Regions from separate parts of the Peptoniphilus sp. BV3AC2 genome, predicted to be linked through region 1. Evidence: riboswitches for the same ligand, from Rfam matches in the RefSeq annotation. Region 1 holds a riboswitch; each other region holds the start of a gene.
The links. A riboswitch is a leader RNA that binds a small molecule or an ion and turns the genes downstream of it on or off. The one in region 1 is predicted to bind thiamine pyrophosphate.

Region 1 (5,121 bases):
AAGTAGACTCGTTGGATCACCTCCAGGATACGTTGGTCACGAAGAAGGTGGACAACTAACAGAAATCGTAAGAAGCAATCCATACTCTGTAATACTATTCGATGAAATTGAAAAGGCTCATCCAGATGTGTTTAACATTCTCTTACAAATTTTGGACGATGGAATTTTGACCGATTCTCAAGGAAGGACAGTTTCATTTAAAGATACAATCATCATCATGACTTCAAACGCAGGTGCAACCCTTCTTAAGAATAAATCAAGTCTCGGATTTGGAACTAGCACCAAGGCAAGAGAAGAAACAGAATACGAAAAGATGAAAAATATTATAAATGAAGAACTAAAGAAGACCTTTAGACCAGAATTTTTGAACAGAGTTGACGATATAATAGTGTTTAAAGAATTGGGCAAGCCAGAAATTAAAGACATCGTAAGAATTATGCTCGATGAACTTAAAGAGAGGGTAAAGGATCTAGAACTTGATCTTAAATTTACAGAAGACGTGGTAAATTATATTTCTGAAGTTGGTTTCGATAAAGAATATGGAGCAAGACCAATTGCAAGATCTATAAGAACCAATATCGAAGACGTACTTGCGGATAAATTTGTAAATGGAGAGATCGAAAGAGGAGATTCTGTAACCGTTTATAAGAATGGAGAAACCCTTGTAATTCGTAGGAATAAAATAAAAAATAAGGTAGTAGAAAATGTACAAGTGTAGTGAATGTGGATATACTTCTCCTGGATTTTTAGGAAAATGTCCTGAGTGCGGTGCCTGGGGCTCAATGGAAGAGACCAAGGAGGAGAAGAAAACAAAATCCGTATCAAAGACAGAAATCTTTAAATCCAAAGGCTCAAAACCCTTAAAAGATGTGGAAGCATTGGAAGGCGAGAGAATCCTCACGGGAGTTTCTGAGTTTGATAGAGTAATGGGCGGGGGAATTTTAAAAGATTCCCTCACCATTTTAACTGCAAGACCAGGAGCAGGTAAGTCAACCCTTCTTCTTCAAGTTTCAAATATTTTGGCTTCAAAAGGAAAAAAAGTGCTCTATGCATCTGGAGAAGAATCGGCAAGTCAAATAAGACAGAGGGCTAAGAGAATCGTAGAAAATATTTCTGATAATCTCTTTGTAATTTCAACTAATAACCTTGTGGATGTGCTGGATGAAGTGGAGAGTTTGGACTGCGACTTTGTAATTGTGGATTCAATACAGACTTTTATCATCCCAAATATCGAATCGAGAGCAGGTTCACCGACGCAGATAATGGAATCCATCCACATATTAATGAATATGGCGAAGAATGAAACGAGACCAAGGGCAGTGTTTATCGTAGGACAGATGACGAAGGAAGATTCACTTGCGGGAGTGAGATCTCTAGAACACGCGGTGGACACAGTGCTTTTATTATCTGGAGAAACCTATGAAGAGTTAAGGATACTTTCCACAACTAAGAATAGATATGGAAGCACAGGAGAGATGGGATTTTTCAAAATGGATGAAAAAGGTCTCACCTCTATCGACAATCCTTCAGAATACTTCATGACGGAGAGAGAAAATGGAAAAAATGTCCCTGGCTCAGCATTATCTGTAACGAGGGAAGGGACAAGACCAATCATACTCGAAGTGGAATCATTGGTTTCAAAATCATTTATGCCATATCCGTCGAGAGTTTCAGAACATCTTAGAAAGGAACAACTTTTTACACTAATATCAATCCTTGAAGAGAGAGGAGAAGTTCCAATGATGGATAAAAACGTGGTTGTTAAAACTACAGGCGGGATAAAACTTCAAGATACCGCATCCAATTTATCGGTTATTGTAAGCATCTATTCAAGTCTTGTAGGTAAGCCAGTAAAAGCATCAAGCGTTTTTATTGCAGACGTAGGACTTACTGGAGAACTAAAAGTTTGTCCGTCCATAGATGTAAGAATCTCCGAAGCAAGACGCATGGGATTTAAACATATCTACGTTCCGAAAAATATTAAACAAGAATCGAAAGATTTAGTAAAATTAAATCACATAATGGAAGTTTTGAAACATTCAATAGAAGAGTAAACCAAGGGCAACCTTGGTTTTTATATTGCAATTAAAAATTTTTTTAAAATTTCTTAAATAATAGAGTACTTTCAATATGTTATAATGAAAATAAAAGAAGTATGAACTTGGCAAAGAATAAAATATTTAAACAAACTTTATAAGAAATCTAGAAAATTCATTGACTTTGAATAATTATTCTAATATTATTAACTTTATTTTCATATATTTGTGCTAAAGTAGTACCATACTTATAGGAGAAGATTATGTTTAAAAAAATTTTTAATTTATCAAATAAAAAATCAAATACACTTATAACCATAGATAGACAGTACGGATCCAAGGGTGATTTAATTGCCCAGAAACTTGCAACTAGACTTGAAGCAGAATATTTTGATGAAAATATAATTGAGCTTAAGACTTTGGAAACTCAGGTAGATTTAAGTTCTGTGTCCAAGGACGATTCATTTTTAAAAGGAACTGTCTATGATCTATATAGGGAGAATGATTCCTATTCAGAAGAAGACATGATGATCTCTGACGCAAGATTTTTGGCAGAAGCGAAAACCATAAGAGATATTGCAAAGAGTAGAAATGCTATTATCCTAGGCAAATGCGCAGGATATGTACTTAGAGATTACAAACCACTTAATATATTTATAGCGGCAGACTTTGATGATAGAGTAAAAAATATTATGGATCAGATGAGCTATGATGAAGAAAGAGCCACCAGTAAGATTAAGAAGATGGATATGAGGCGTATTAATCACTACGAAAGATTTACAAAGGGTAACTTTGGACAAGCATCAGAATATGACTTCACAATCAACACCTCTAAGTTTTCTGTGGATGAAATAGTAAACATAATCATAAGTCTAAAAAATAATTATTAAATAGATTAGAAATACATTTTCTGAATAAATAAAAAGTCCCCTTAAAATAATAAGGGGATTTTCTTGTTTTAAAACTTTAAAAAATATTAAATTATAATTAAAAATTTAATTTTTAGCTTTTAAAAATTTTTCAAATTTTGGGTAGATGATTGCTAGTACTGCACATGTAAGCACTAGTTCTGGACCCATGTAGGTTATGTTGTAGATGAATGAATAATAGTATGGATTCATTCCTTCTGGTGCGTAGATATACCAAACGAACGCTCCTGAGATAAATACAGAAATAAATCTTAAGAAAATTGCAAGAGCAGCACCCATTGTGGCTTTTATTCTATCTCCTCTTATAGCACCTGCGAATCCTAAAACTCCAAATCCAACTAAGTAATCAAAGATTATAGATAGTGGATGTAGAGAAAATCCTCCACTTAGTAAGAATTTTAGAACTCCAAAAGTTGTACTTGCTAGAAGTCCGTTCTTAAATCCCCATTTTTGTGAATAGAGAATAAGAGGTAACATTGCAAGTGCGGTAACTGAACCGCCTTGTGGCATCCTCCAGATTTTAATATAATCTAGGACGATACTTAGTGCGATGAAGATTCCACCTTCAACGATTCTTAATAAATTTGATCTTTTCATTTTTTCCTCCTCTTATTAAGAGGGGACCTGTTCGCTACGCCGGCATTACCCGGATCAGCTCTAGGGTCGGAATTAAATCCCTCTCAGCGATGGCTCCCCTTAAAATATATTTAATACTCACTTATGGAATAGAAATGTTCTCCATCTCCATCCATAAAAGTAGGTATTCCAATTTGGTTATTTTTCTTGAACTTATCAAAATATGGATCAGAATCTCTATATTTTAAAAATTCTTTTAAATTTTTAATAGAACTTGTAATATCTACAATTCTAACTTCTTCATTTAGTTTCTTTGCGTACTCAACTGCAGGTGGGCAATAAGGGCAAAGACCTGAGATAAAAAGTGTCTTCATTTTTTCCTCTATATTTTATAAGTGATAAAAAATATTAAATTAATTCACTAGATTCTATGATAACACTAAAAATTATTTATGTACAGTGAGGGGTTTTATTTATAATCTTATAAATTTTGAAAAATAGCAGCTCATGTGTTAAAATAAAGACTTAGGTAATAATTACATAAATAATTTGAAAAATATTCACAGATGTGAAAATTATTATAAAGAGGTGACTGATGAAGAAACTTATAAAAGTTTTCTTTGTTTTAGTAGTGCTGTCATTGTCAGGATTACTAATATTTTTATATGCAACTAAGCCTGGAATTGCCAAGATAGGCGTGGATAAACTTAAAAGGCAGACGGAAGAAAAAGAAAAACAAAAAAATATTTTCGACAATAAAAAGAGGATAAACATACTCTTACTTGGAGCAACAAGTACTTCTACTCTTGCAAATCCAGAGTCAAAAGAGAGAGGTCAATCTGATACAATAATGCTTATCTCTATTGACGCTATTGAAAACAAGGTACAAGTTTTATCCATACCAAGAGATTCATGGGTTAAGATAAAAGGTCATGGCGAGAGAAAGATAAATGATGCATACGTACTTGGAGATGTTCCTCTAGCTGTAGATACGATTGAAAATTTACTTGACACATACATTGATCACTATGTGGTAGTTAAGTATGATATCATCGAACAACTTGTAGATGCACTAGGTGGAGTGGATATCGAGTGGAATAGACCTGATTACAAGTACGAAGACAACTGGATCTATCCGCCTCTTAAGATTGATTTAAAGAGGGGTACAAACCACTTAAATGGTAGAGAAACTGTTGCTTATTTAAGAGCAAGAAAGGCTTATAGGGATTCTGACCTTGGAAGAATAGATGCTCAACAAGGTTTCCTTATGCAAATATTCAAGGAGTTAAAATCTCCAAGCACCATTCTATTAGTTCCAAAACTTTTGGAAATGGCTGTTAACAATGTGGAAACAGATTTAACTTACGGTGATATTGCGTATCTTGCAACCTGGGGACTTAAATTAAATAGCACCGATATTAGAATGGATAAAATAACAGGTGACTTCGTTAAGAAGACTCAAAGCGGTGTTGAGGTAGATGTTATAGATCTATACAAGACCCAAGCAATTAAAAAACTTCACGAGTTTCCATTTAATTTTGTGATGCCTGATAGGACACAAGAAATGGAAAGCATAACCG
Region 2 (5,121 bases), on a different contig from region 1:
GAAGATCTAAAGACCAAAGATTTTTCTATTCAGTCCAAATACGAAAGTTATAGAGACCACAACAATGATTACCAACAAAGATTCGTTGGATACAAATTCCACCACAGAACACAGATCGAGTTTCCAAACGACAACAAACAGCTAGGGCGTGTTCTCTATGAACTATCAGTATGTTCAGTGAAGGTCGAATTTTAAATAGGCTACACAGTAAAGGACAAGGAAGCAGTGAAGAAAGAAGTCATCAAACGCGCGGTGGAAAATTCCAGAGAAAAAGCTGAGATATTAGCAACAGCAGCAGGAGTAAAATTGGGAGAAGTGCAAAGCATCGACTATTCTTGGGGAGAAATAGATATCAGGACATCTCCAGTGGATATGTTTGAGATTGGATCATACAAAATGGAATCTTCTTATGATATCGACATAGAGCCAGATGATATTGACGTTGCCGATACGGTAACCATCCTATGGGAGATAAAATAGTAGAATAAATGCGGAAAATTTAAGAAAGAAAACATAGACTCTTGGGATAATCCCAGGAGTCTTTTTTTGTTTTATCTAAAAATTCTTGGCAAAAAATCCTTGGAGAAAATTTACAAAAATTCTTTGGTTCAAAAAAATATTTGACGACAAAACAAAAACTTGGTACTATAAATGTAACATATGTACTAAAAATGTAACCAAAATAATTTCTAGAAATAAATTAAGCGATAAACATTATGAAAATTTCAAAACAAATTGCTTAAGAAGTAAGGTGATTTAGTGGAAGTAGTAATTGAAAATAAAATTGCACAGTTTCGAAAAGAAAAGGGACTTTCCCAACACAAATTGGCGGAAGCGGTGGGACTTAAGAGGAGATCCATCATGGCATACGAAAGTAATACCATCAGCCCGACACTGGAAACTGCGTACAAAATCTGCAAAGTTTTGGGAAAAGATATGACGGAAGTCTTCATATTTAAATAGGAGGTTAAAATGGGACTATTATTTAATACATCAGAAGAAATAACTGACAAGGTACTTGAAACATTTGACGATAAAGAAAATTACCTAGTGGTATTTAAACACAATGATACAAAGACGGATCTCTTTAAGTGGCTTGCAATAGGAGGTCTATACTATACAATGGATTCAAGCAGAAGCTTCATTTTAAATTTCAGTCACAGAGGAATCTATGAAGTGGAAATCAGCAACAACATGAAAAAGAATTTTCTAATCATGCCATGGAATGAAATCAGCTCCTTTGAAGTAGTAAAAAAGAATAAAAAGGCAATCATAACCTTGGTCCATGTAGGCAAGAAGGTTTCCTACGAAGTACCATTTACCGGCAAAATCGCAAAGGGAAACGAAGAAAGATTTGCAAAGCTCGAAGAAAAAGAATGGAACAGAATCGAATAAGGGTGGAAGTCTTATATAATCAATGAAAAATTCGGCTCTTAGGAAATCCTAAGATTATTTAAAATATCACTTGACCTGCACCTTGGGGGCGGTGTTACTCTCTAATAAAGGAGGGAATTATGCTTAGAAATGAAGTTCAAAACAAGACGGGGCTTACTAGGAAGGCGATTGAATACTACGAAGAAAAAGGGATCATAGATCCAGTTCGTCTTGAAAATGGTTATAGGGATTACAGCGAGAAGGATGTGGAGATTTTAGAAAAGGTGGCTCTCTTCACAAAGCTTGGGTTAAATCTAAAAGAGATAAGGGAGATTATTTTCGGTGACGGGACTCTTTCTTCTGTGCTTAGAACCAAGCAGTATGAGCTTAGCGTTGAGGAAAAGAAAAAGGAAATTCTTGAAATGATTGTCAAAGGCGCAGATAAAAGCACAATTGATGAGAAGGTAAAGAATTTGGAAATGACAGACACCATTTATAAAAAACTTGTAAATGTGTTTCCGGGTTACTATGGACAGATGTTTTTCTCCGCATACAGACCATTTTTAAATGAGCCTTTAGAGGAAGATGGAAGAGATGCTTTTGAAAAATTCGTAGAGTACTTGGACTCTTTGCCAGAGTTTAATCTTACAGATGAAGAAAAAGAATACTTGGATAAAATATCCACTGGATTTGATATGGAAACTTTGGAAGAGATAAATAAATCTAAAATAGATGCGGTAAGTAATTCCAAAGAATGGATCGAAGAAAATAGAGAGTTCCTAGATGAGTACGAAAAATATAAGAATAGCGACGAATACAAAAATAGCGAGGTTAAAAAACTTCAGGATAAACTAACTAAGTACATGGCGGACAATAATTATTATGAAGTTGCTATCCCACTTATTCGAAAATTCAGCCCAAGTTACGACGAATATTACAGAAAGCTTATAAAAGCAAACGAAGATTATTTGAATAGATAAAATAAAAAAGAGGTTTGGAAATATTATTTTGCAAATCTCTTTTTTTCTATTATAAAAATTCTTAAAAATCTAAAAAAATATTGAAAGATAATTATTTATGTGGTATATTTATAACATAAAGATAGAAATATATCACAAAGGAGTATTTTTATGAAAAGAAAAATAAATTTTCTAGGGTTTTTATCATTGGTTTCAATGGTTGCTCTTCTCGGTACAGTAACGGAAGAAAAAGGCTGGTATGGATTTTTGGGTTTTCTCTATTATTTAAGATATTTTTGGATTATTCCAGATGAATCCTTTAAAGAGTATGTAAAAAATTCAGCCACTCTAGCATTCTTTGTCCAAATATTTTCTATGGTTCTGCTTTTAACCATTCTGGGGCTTTTGAAGAATGAAAATTATATTCAATTTGCATTTGGAATTGCTTTTAGTTTAGGAGTATTTGTATTTACAATATCAATTGTAGTAGCAGAGTGGAAGGAAACGCAAGGTATCTTAAATGATAAGTAATAGAATCAAAGAATTTAGAGCAAGGAATAACATGAGCCAGGAAGATTTGGCGAACGCGGTCGGAGTGAGAAGAGAGACCATAGGAAATTTGGAAAATGGTAGGTACAATCCTTCTCTAGTACTGGCGTGGAACATAGCAAAGGTCTTTGGTGTAACTATCGAAGAAATATTTACTATTTATAATGATGATTAAATTTAATTAGTTTTAAAAGAGGTTTGGAAATATTATTTTGCCAAATCTCTTTTTTATATTTATAATAATAATTGTAAATTAATAATCTATGGGAGCTATGTGCTGAGAGGAAGTTAGACTTCGACCATTTTTACCTGCAGGATAATGCCTGCGTGGGATGAGGCATGTTATTCTCCTATAAATTTTTTAGGAGGTTTTTTTAATTTATGAAGTATAAGACACAGATGGAAGCTGCAAAACATGGTTTTGTAACTGAAGAGATGAAGATCGTTGCGAAGAAAGAAAATGTCAGCGAAGAATTTCTTTTAGAGAAGATTGCAAAAGGTGAAATTGTCATTCCTAGAAATAGAAATCACAAATCTATCTCTCCAGAAGGAATAGGCACTGGACTTAAGACTAAGATCAATGTTAATCTTGGGATTTCTAAGGATCTAAACGACCTTGACCTTGAAATGCAAAAGGTGGATATGGCGCTTAAGATGGGTGCGGAATCCATAATGGACCTATCCAATTACGGAAAGACTCAAGAATTTAGAAAGAGACTTATCGAAAAATCTACTGCAATGGTGGGAACAGTTCCTATGTATGATGCGGTTGGATTCTTGGATAAGGGACTTAGTTTTATAAAGGCAGAAGAATTCTTAGATGTAGTTAGAAACCATGCAGAAAACGGAGTAGACTTCGTGACTATTCACTGTGGAATAAACAGAGCAAACTCAGAAATTTTCATGAGAAATAGAAGAGTTAACGAAATAGTATCCCGTGGTGGATCACTTCTATTTGGTTGGATGAAGATGAACGACAGAGAAAATCCATTCTACGAATACTACGATGAACTTTTGGAAATCTTGAGAGAATACGACGTTACACTATCCCTTGGAGATTCTCTAAGACCAGGCGGAATCCATGATGCGACAGACCCTTCACAGATTGCAGAGCTTATAACTCTAGGTGAACTTACCAAGAGAGCTTGGGAAAAAGATGTACAAGTCATCATCGAAGGACCGGGACACGTGCCAATAGACGATATAGAAATGAATATGAGACTCGAAAAGAAACTCTGCCACAATGCACCATTCTATGTATTAGGACCACTAGTTACAGACATCGCACCTGGATATGACCACATCACCAGTGCCATAGGAGGAGCAATAGCAGCAAGCTACGGAGCAGACTTCTTATGCTATGTAACACCGGCAGAACACTTAAGACTACCAGATGTAAACGACGTAAAAGAAGGAATAATCGCAGCTAAGATTGCAGCGCACGCAGGAGATATCGCAAAACTTAAATCTGCAAGAGAAATCGACCTTGAAATGAGTAAGAGAAGACAGAAACTCGACTGGGAAGGTATGTTTGAACTTGCAATAGATCCAGAAAAATGCAGAGAATACAGAGCATCATCAACACCAGAAGAAGAAGGCACCTGCACCATGTGCGGAAGCATGTGTTCAATGAAAAATATGAATTTAATCCTTGAAGGAAAAGATATAATTATAAACCCTATGGAATCAAACAAATAACAGAAATAAAAATCAAGTACAGATAGCCTTGCTAAAAATAATTAGCAGGGCTATTATTTATTTAAAGATATTAAAAAACCTAGCCCTTCGATTATCTAAGGACTAAGATAATATGAAAATCTAAGGAGAAAATATGAAGATAGAAGACTTTACAGAAAGAGAACAAACTCAAATAAAAAATGGACTTTCCACCGCAGAAATCACAGATAAAGAAGCAAAAGACAAGATTCTGGCACTACTACCAGAAGGATGGATAAAGAAGATTCCGTTCTTTGTAAGAAAACACGCCACCACCAAGACCATCGAAAGAATTGCAAGAGACTATCCAAAGCTCTTTGAAGTGGCGAAGATGCCTGGCGAACTTCCAGAAAAAGAAAGAGATGAACTACAAAAGATAATCACGGACATATTTCGTGAAAAAATGGCAAAACACAATATAAAATAATAAAAGAAGCAGGCATTGTATAAATTGTCTGCTTTTGGTGTTTTTAGCAAAAAATATTTGTAATTTCTATACACAAATTTTACAAATACTTTAAAG
Region 3 (5,121 bases), on a different contig from region 1:
TTAAGATTTAGTTCTTCGCTAGTTGGATATTTGAAATTTAAATTTCTATAATCTATCTTTTCAATTCTATCGAGTCTTTTATCTCCGTCACGATAGGTTATATCGTCCACAAAGTTTAGGGCGCTGTTGATTCTATTCACACCAGCTTTTCCCAGTGCAACAGCGGAGAAAAACTCTGCAATAGCCATCATCGGCCACACAAGCATACCAAGGTAGATTTGAAGAGATACGATATTTCCCAAAGTTATGGCTCCGTCCTTTAGCATCGCAGCCCCGTAGTAGAGACAGATAAAGTAAGAAAAAGCAGGAATAAAGTTGGCGAAAAGTCCGTAGGATCTTTCGTAAAGACTTAGTTTAATATTTTCTTTAAAAGCATCATCTGTTAAAATTTTGAAATTTGAAATAGTGTTTTCTTCGCCACTATAAGCTCTTACCACCCTGATTCCCTGTGCCATTTCAAGGACCGCATCGTTGATTTTTGAGTTTTTTTCTTGCACATAGGTGTATTGATGCTCAATCTTCTGTGAGATGCAGTAGATTATTGGAATTATCAAAAGCATCGGAATAATTGACATGGTAGACAGTTTGAGATTTGAACTCATGACCATCATTACAATGACAAATAAAGGATAGATTGCACCTTCAAATAGAGCAAGCACTCCAAAACTAATTGCGTCTCTTACGAAACCTTGGTCAGAGGTTAGGTTTGTCATCAACTCCCCAGTGGTGTGGGTTTCGAAAAACCTGCCGGTGGAATTTAAAATCTTATTATATAGTTTTGTTTTAATATCCCTTCCATAAAAGTCTGAAGTAACCCAGAGATTTTTCGTCCAAACGAGTCCGATTAGGTAGGACCCAACGGTGATGATCACTAGGTAGATGGTGTTATTCTTAAGAAAATCTAGATCAAGGGTAGATGCATTTATCCTATCCGCCACATTTGAAATGATTTTTGGAGGAAGCACCGCTATAAAATCAACGATAGCTAAGCAAATAACTGCAAGTATATAATTTTTTTTGTATTTAATAAAATGTTCTCTAACGTCTCTGTAAAATTTAAACATAAGTCCTCCGAATTTTTACTATTTATCATTATTATAATATATAGAAAAATTGGGTAGTGTTACAAGTTTGTTAAATTTACAGGGTTGTATGGTTTTATTTTTGATGCTATCCGGATAGCATGAGTTTTATTTTTTTATTTTTGATGCTATCCGGATAGCATGCGTTTTTTTGTTTTTGATGCTATCTGGATAGCATGTGTTATCATTGTTATTTTTTGTAGTGGAAGAACCAGATGAAGGCAGTCATCCTGAGCGAAGGGTGGAGGTTTACCGACACTCGGAGTCGAAGTATCTCTACAATGACATCCTAACGGAAGACAGTCACCCTGAGCGGAGGGTGAAGATTTACCGACACCTGGAGTCGAAATATCTCTAAAATGACATCCTAACGGAAGACAGTCACCCTGAGCGGAAATGACGAAGCCAAAGGCTGAGTCATTGGAGTCGAATGGGTATAACCCGGGTGAGGTTATGTATGAATGATTTCACTTGCCTTGACTAGGTTAAATATAGCAACTACCCGTTCGACTCACTTCGTTCGCTCAGGGTGACTGCAATTGGGAGGGTTACTGTAGCCTCTCGGCTGTGGAAGCAAGATGCTTCCGCTACAAAACCCACCGGGTCATCCTGAGCGGAGATGGGTACCATCAAAATATCCTAACGGAAGACAGTCACCCTGAGCGGAAATGACGAAGCCAAAGGCTGAGTCATTGGAGTCGAACGGGTATAACCGTGGTGAGGTTATGTATGGATGATTTCACTTGCCTTGACTAGTTAAATATAGCTTATATCCGTTCGACTCACTTCGTTCGCTCAGGGTGACTGCAATTGTAAAAGTATTTTGTAATATTTTTTGGAATAGATGGGTTAAATATGGGTCAGATCCTTCGACTTCGACGGCAGAGCCGTCTTCGCTCAGGATGACTGTGTGGAGGGATAGACCCCACCATAGTTATACCCATTCGACTCCAGAGCCTTCGGCTCTTCCGCTCAGGGTGACTGCCTTCCTTTGGACTTTCCGTGTAGAGACTCTCGGTTATGGAAGCGGGTTACTTCCGCTACACAACCCACATGCCAAACAAAAAACTCCTAGTTTCCTAGGAGCTAATTAACTATTTTTTACATTTTTCTTGTGATTTTATATCCGTGGTTCATTGGTCCTCTTCCTTTACCCAAGTCTAACATATCTGATAGTGCTTCTGACAGATAGTCCTTTGCGAGTTCGATGGATTTTTCTAGACTATTTCCTTGGGATAGGTAGGTTGCTATGGCTGATGATAGGGTGCATCCTGTGCCGTGGGTGTTGTCGTTTTCTATTCTCTTGCCTTTGAACCAGGTTATTTTTTCTTTTGTTACTAGCACGTCGTTTGCGTCGTTTACTGAGTGTCCGCCTTTTACTAAGGCTGCTACGCCGTACAGTTCTACTAGTTTCTTACCTGCTTTTTCCATGTCTTCTTCGTTATTTATTTTTATTCCACTGAGTTCTTCTGCTTCTAGTATGTTTGGTGTGATTACTGTGGCTAGTGGTAGCAGGTCTTTTTTAACTGAGTCGATGGCGTCGTCAGATAGCAGTTTTGAGCCTGATGTGGCTATCATTACCGGGTCTATTACGATATTTTTGGCGTCGTATTTTTTAAGTGTTTCTACTATTTCTTTTACGATTTCTTTTGAGAATACCATGCCGATCTTTATTGCGTCGGGATAGATGTCTTCGAAGACTGCTTCTAGTTGTTTGTGTAAAAATTCTATCGGTGGTTCGTCTATTGCTGTGACTCCCATGGTGTTTTGTGCTGTCAAGGCTGTGATGACTGACATTCCATAGGATCCGTTTGTTATGATTGATTTTAAATCTGCTTGTATTCCTGCTCCGCCGCTACAGTCTGAGCCTGCTATGGTCAAGACTGTGGGCAATGTTTTTTTATTGTTATTTTCCATTTTTTCTCCTTTTTTAGGGTACAAAAAAAGCTCTTCTTTGAAGAGCGTCCCAACGTAGGCATTATCCTAATCTGGTTTAGGGTCTAAGTCGAACTTACTCTCAGCTACTGCTCCCCGTGTTTTTATTATATTATTTTATAAATTTTTTGGCAAATTGCTCTCTTTCTGTATTTTTATTATTTCTACGACAAATATTATGACTACCATTACTATTGCTATGATGTCTATTAGTGTGGTTGCTAGTGGCATATTCCACATAAAATGGTTTATCATTACTGCTAACATTAGGAGTAGTCCTTTTAATTTTTTTCCTCTTGAGTAGTAGTAGAGTCCCATCATAAAGACTGCTGAGTAGATCATGTGTGATCCTAGTGCTCCTTTTATTCTATCTATAGAGTTATCCATAATCATGGAGACTTCGTCAAAGGTGGAGTCTTCTGGAATTATATATCCGATGTCTTCCATTATTTGAAATCCCAGTCCTACTCCAAATCCTGAAAGCAAAAAGTCTATTCTCTTTTTGGAGTTTAAAATTAGCATACAGAGTACTGCTGTTGCCATTTTTAATATTTCTTCTGCGTATGGGCTTGCTAGTGCGTCCTGCCATTCGAAAAATGTGTCTTCCATCATGAAGAAGGCAAAGCCGTTTTCTATGGCTTCGTTGACGTAGACGGATATGGACGGGGTTATTAAGGCTCCTGTGATTATGGCGAAGAATAATAGTTTGGTGCTGCCATCGTATTTTCTCGCTAGGATTATTCCTAGCAGTATCGCTGGTACTATGTATATTAAGAGCATTGTGGATGTTTTAAATACTTTTAAATATATTTCTCCTTCGAATTCTTCTACATAGTAGGCGCTAATTAGTGCGTAGATTCCTATTGCTAGGAGTAGAAAATATATTATGAGTAATTTATTTTTGTTTTTCATTTAATCACCAATGAAATTATAGCATAATAGATTTATTTATTACATAAAAAGGCACAGTCTCCTGTGCCTAAATTTTTATTATTTTATTCTTCTTTTTTAGCTTTTGCTTCTGCTATTACTTTATCTGCCATTGCTTGTGGAACTTCTTCGTATCTTACGAATTCCATGGTGAATGTTCCTCTTCCTTGGGTCATTGCTCTTAGGTCTATTGAGTATTCAAACATTTCTGCTTGTGGCGCTTCTGCTATTAGTAGTTGAGTGCCGTCTGCTTGTTGATCCATTCCTAGAATTCTTCCACGTCTCTTGTTCATATCGCCCATTACATCGCCTAGGTATGCATCTGGGATTGATACTTCTACTGACATGATTGGTTCAAGTAGGACTGGTCCTGCTTCTTCCATTCCTTTTTTGAATGCAAGGTTTGCTGCAAGTTTGAAACTCATTTCGTTTGAGTCTACGTCGTGGTAAGATCCATCGTATAGAACTGCCTTGAAGTTGGTAACAGGATATCCTGCTAGTACTCCGTGTTCTTTTGATTCTACTAGTCCTTTTTCAACTGCTGGGAAGTAGTTCTTAGGTACTGCTCCTCCGAATACTTCTTCGTCGAATACGAAATCTTCTTCGCAAGGTTCAAATCTTATCCAAACGTCTCCGTATTGTCCTGCTCCACCTGATTGTTTCTTGTGCTTTCCTTGTACAGATGCAACTTTTCTTATGGTTTCTCTGTATGGAATTATAAATGGAACCTTAACTACTTCTACGCCAAACATATTTTTAAGTTTTTCAAGGATTACATCTAGTTGTACTTGTCCTTGTCCGCCTATGGTTAGCTGTTTAGTTTCTGGGTTTCTATTGATTGTGAATGAAGGATCTTCTTCTCTTAATCTTCTAAGTGATTGAGATAGTTTTTCTTCGTCTCCCTTGGTCTTTGGTTCGATTGCATAGAATAGAACTGGTGCAGGGTATTTTAAGTTTTTATATTTAACTATGTGGTTCTTGTCGCATAGACAGTCCCCTGTTTCTGTGAATTGAAGTTTGGTTGTTGCTCCAATGTCTCCAGCGTCAAGTTCTTCTACATCTAGTTGAGTCTTACCTCTTATTGAGAAGATTCCGCCAAGTTTTTCCATTTCTTCTTTGTTTGCGTTATAGATTGGAGTGTCCTTGGTAATCTTTCCAGAGATTACTTTAAAGA

Region 2: another riboswitch for thiamine pyrophosphate. It lies ahead of thiC (phosphomethylpyrimidine synthase ThiC); the one in region 1 lies ahead of thiT (energy-coupled thiamine transporter ThiT).
Region 3: another riboswitch for thiamine pyrophosphate. It lies ahead of thiD (bifunctional hydroxymethylpyrimidine kinase/phosphomethylpyrimidine kinase); the one in region 1 lies ahead of thiT (energy-coupled thiamine transporter ThiT).

Annotation. Positions count from the first base shown of each region.
Region 1 is NZ_AWXD01000031.1:67,476-72,596, reverse strand. Features, by position in the region: gene HMPREF1252_RS08035 (ATP-dependent Clp protease ATP-binding subunit) at 1-718, shown strand, start outside; gene radA (DNA repair protein RadA) at 705-2,054, shown strand; gene HMPREF1252_RS08025 (AAA family ATPase) at 2,300-2,926, shown strand; gene thiT (energy-coupled thiamine transporter ThiT) at 3,032-3,562, opposite strand; TPP riboswitch at 3,577-3,672, opposite strand; gene HMPREF1252_RS08015 (hypothetical protein) at 3,673-3,915, opposite strand; gene HMPREF1252_RS08010 (LCP family protein) at 4,137-5,121, shown strand, end outside.
Region 2 is NZ_AWXD01000008.1:324,379-329,499, reverse strand. Features, by position in the region: partial or broken gene HMPREF1252_RS03410 (SIMPL domain-containing protein) at 1-480, shown strand, start outside; gene HMPREF1252_RS03400 (helix-turn-helix transcriptional regulator) at 760-963, shown strand; gene HMPREF1252_RS03395 (hypothetical protein) at 973-1,395, shown strand; gene HMPREF1252_RS03390 (MerR family transcriptional regulator) at 1,515-2,354, shown strand; gene HMPREF1252_RS03385 (DUF3796 domain-containing protein) at 2,505-2,864, shown strand; gene HMPREF1252_RS03380 (helix-turn-helix transcriptional regulator) at 2,854-3,057, shown strand; TPP riboswitch at 3,136-3,234, shown strand; gene thiC (phosphomethylpyrimidine synthase ThiC) at 3,264-4,580, shown strand; gene HMPREF1252_RS03370 (hypothetical protein) at 4,714-5,025, shown strand.
Region 3 is NZ_AWXD01000027.1:19,283-24,403, reverse strand. Features, by position in the region: gene HMPREF1252_RS06760 (ABC transporter ATP-binding protein) at 1-1,064, opposite strand, end outside; gene thiD (bifunctional hydroxymethylpyrimidine kinase/phosphomethylpyrimidine kinase) at 2,184-2,999, opposite strand; TPP riboswitch at 3,030-3,126, opposite strand; gene HMPREF1252_RS06750 (PrsW family glutamic-type intramembrane protease) at 3,135-3,929, opposite strand; gene fusA (elongation factor G) at 4,013-5,121, opposite strand, start outside.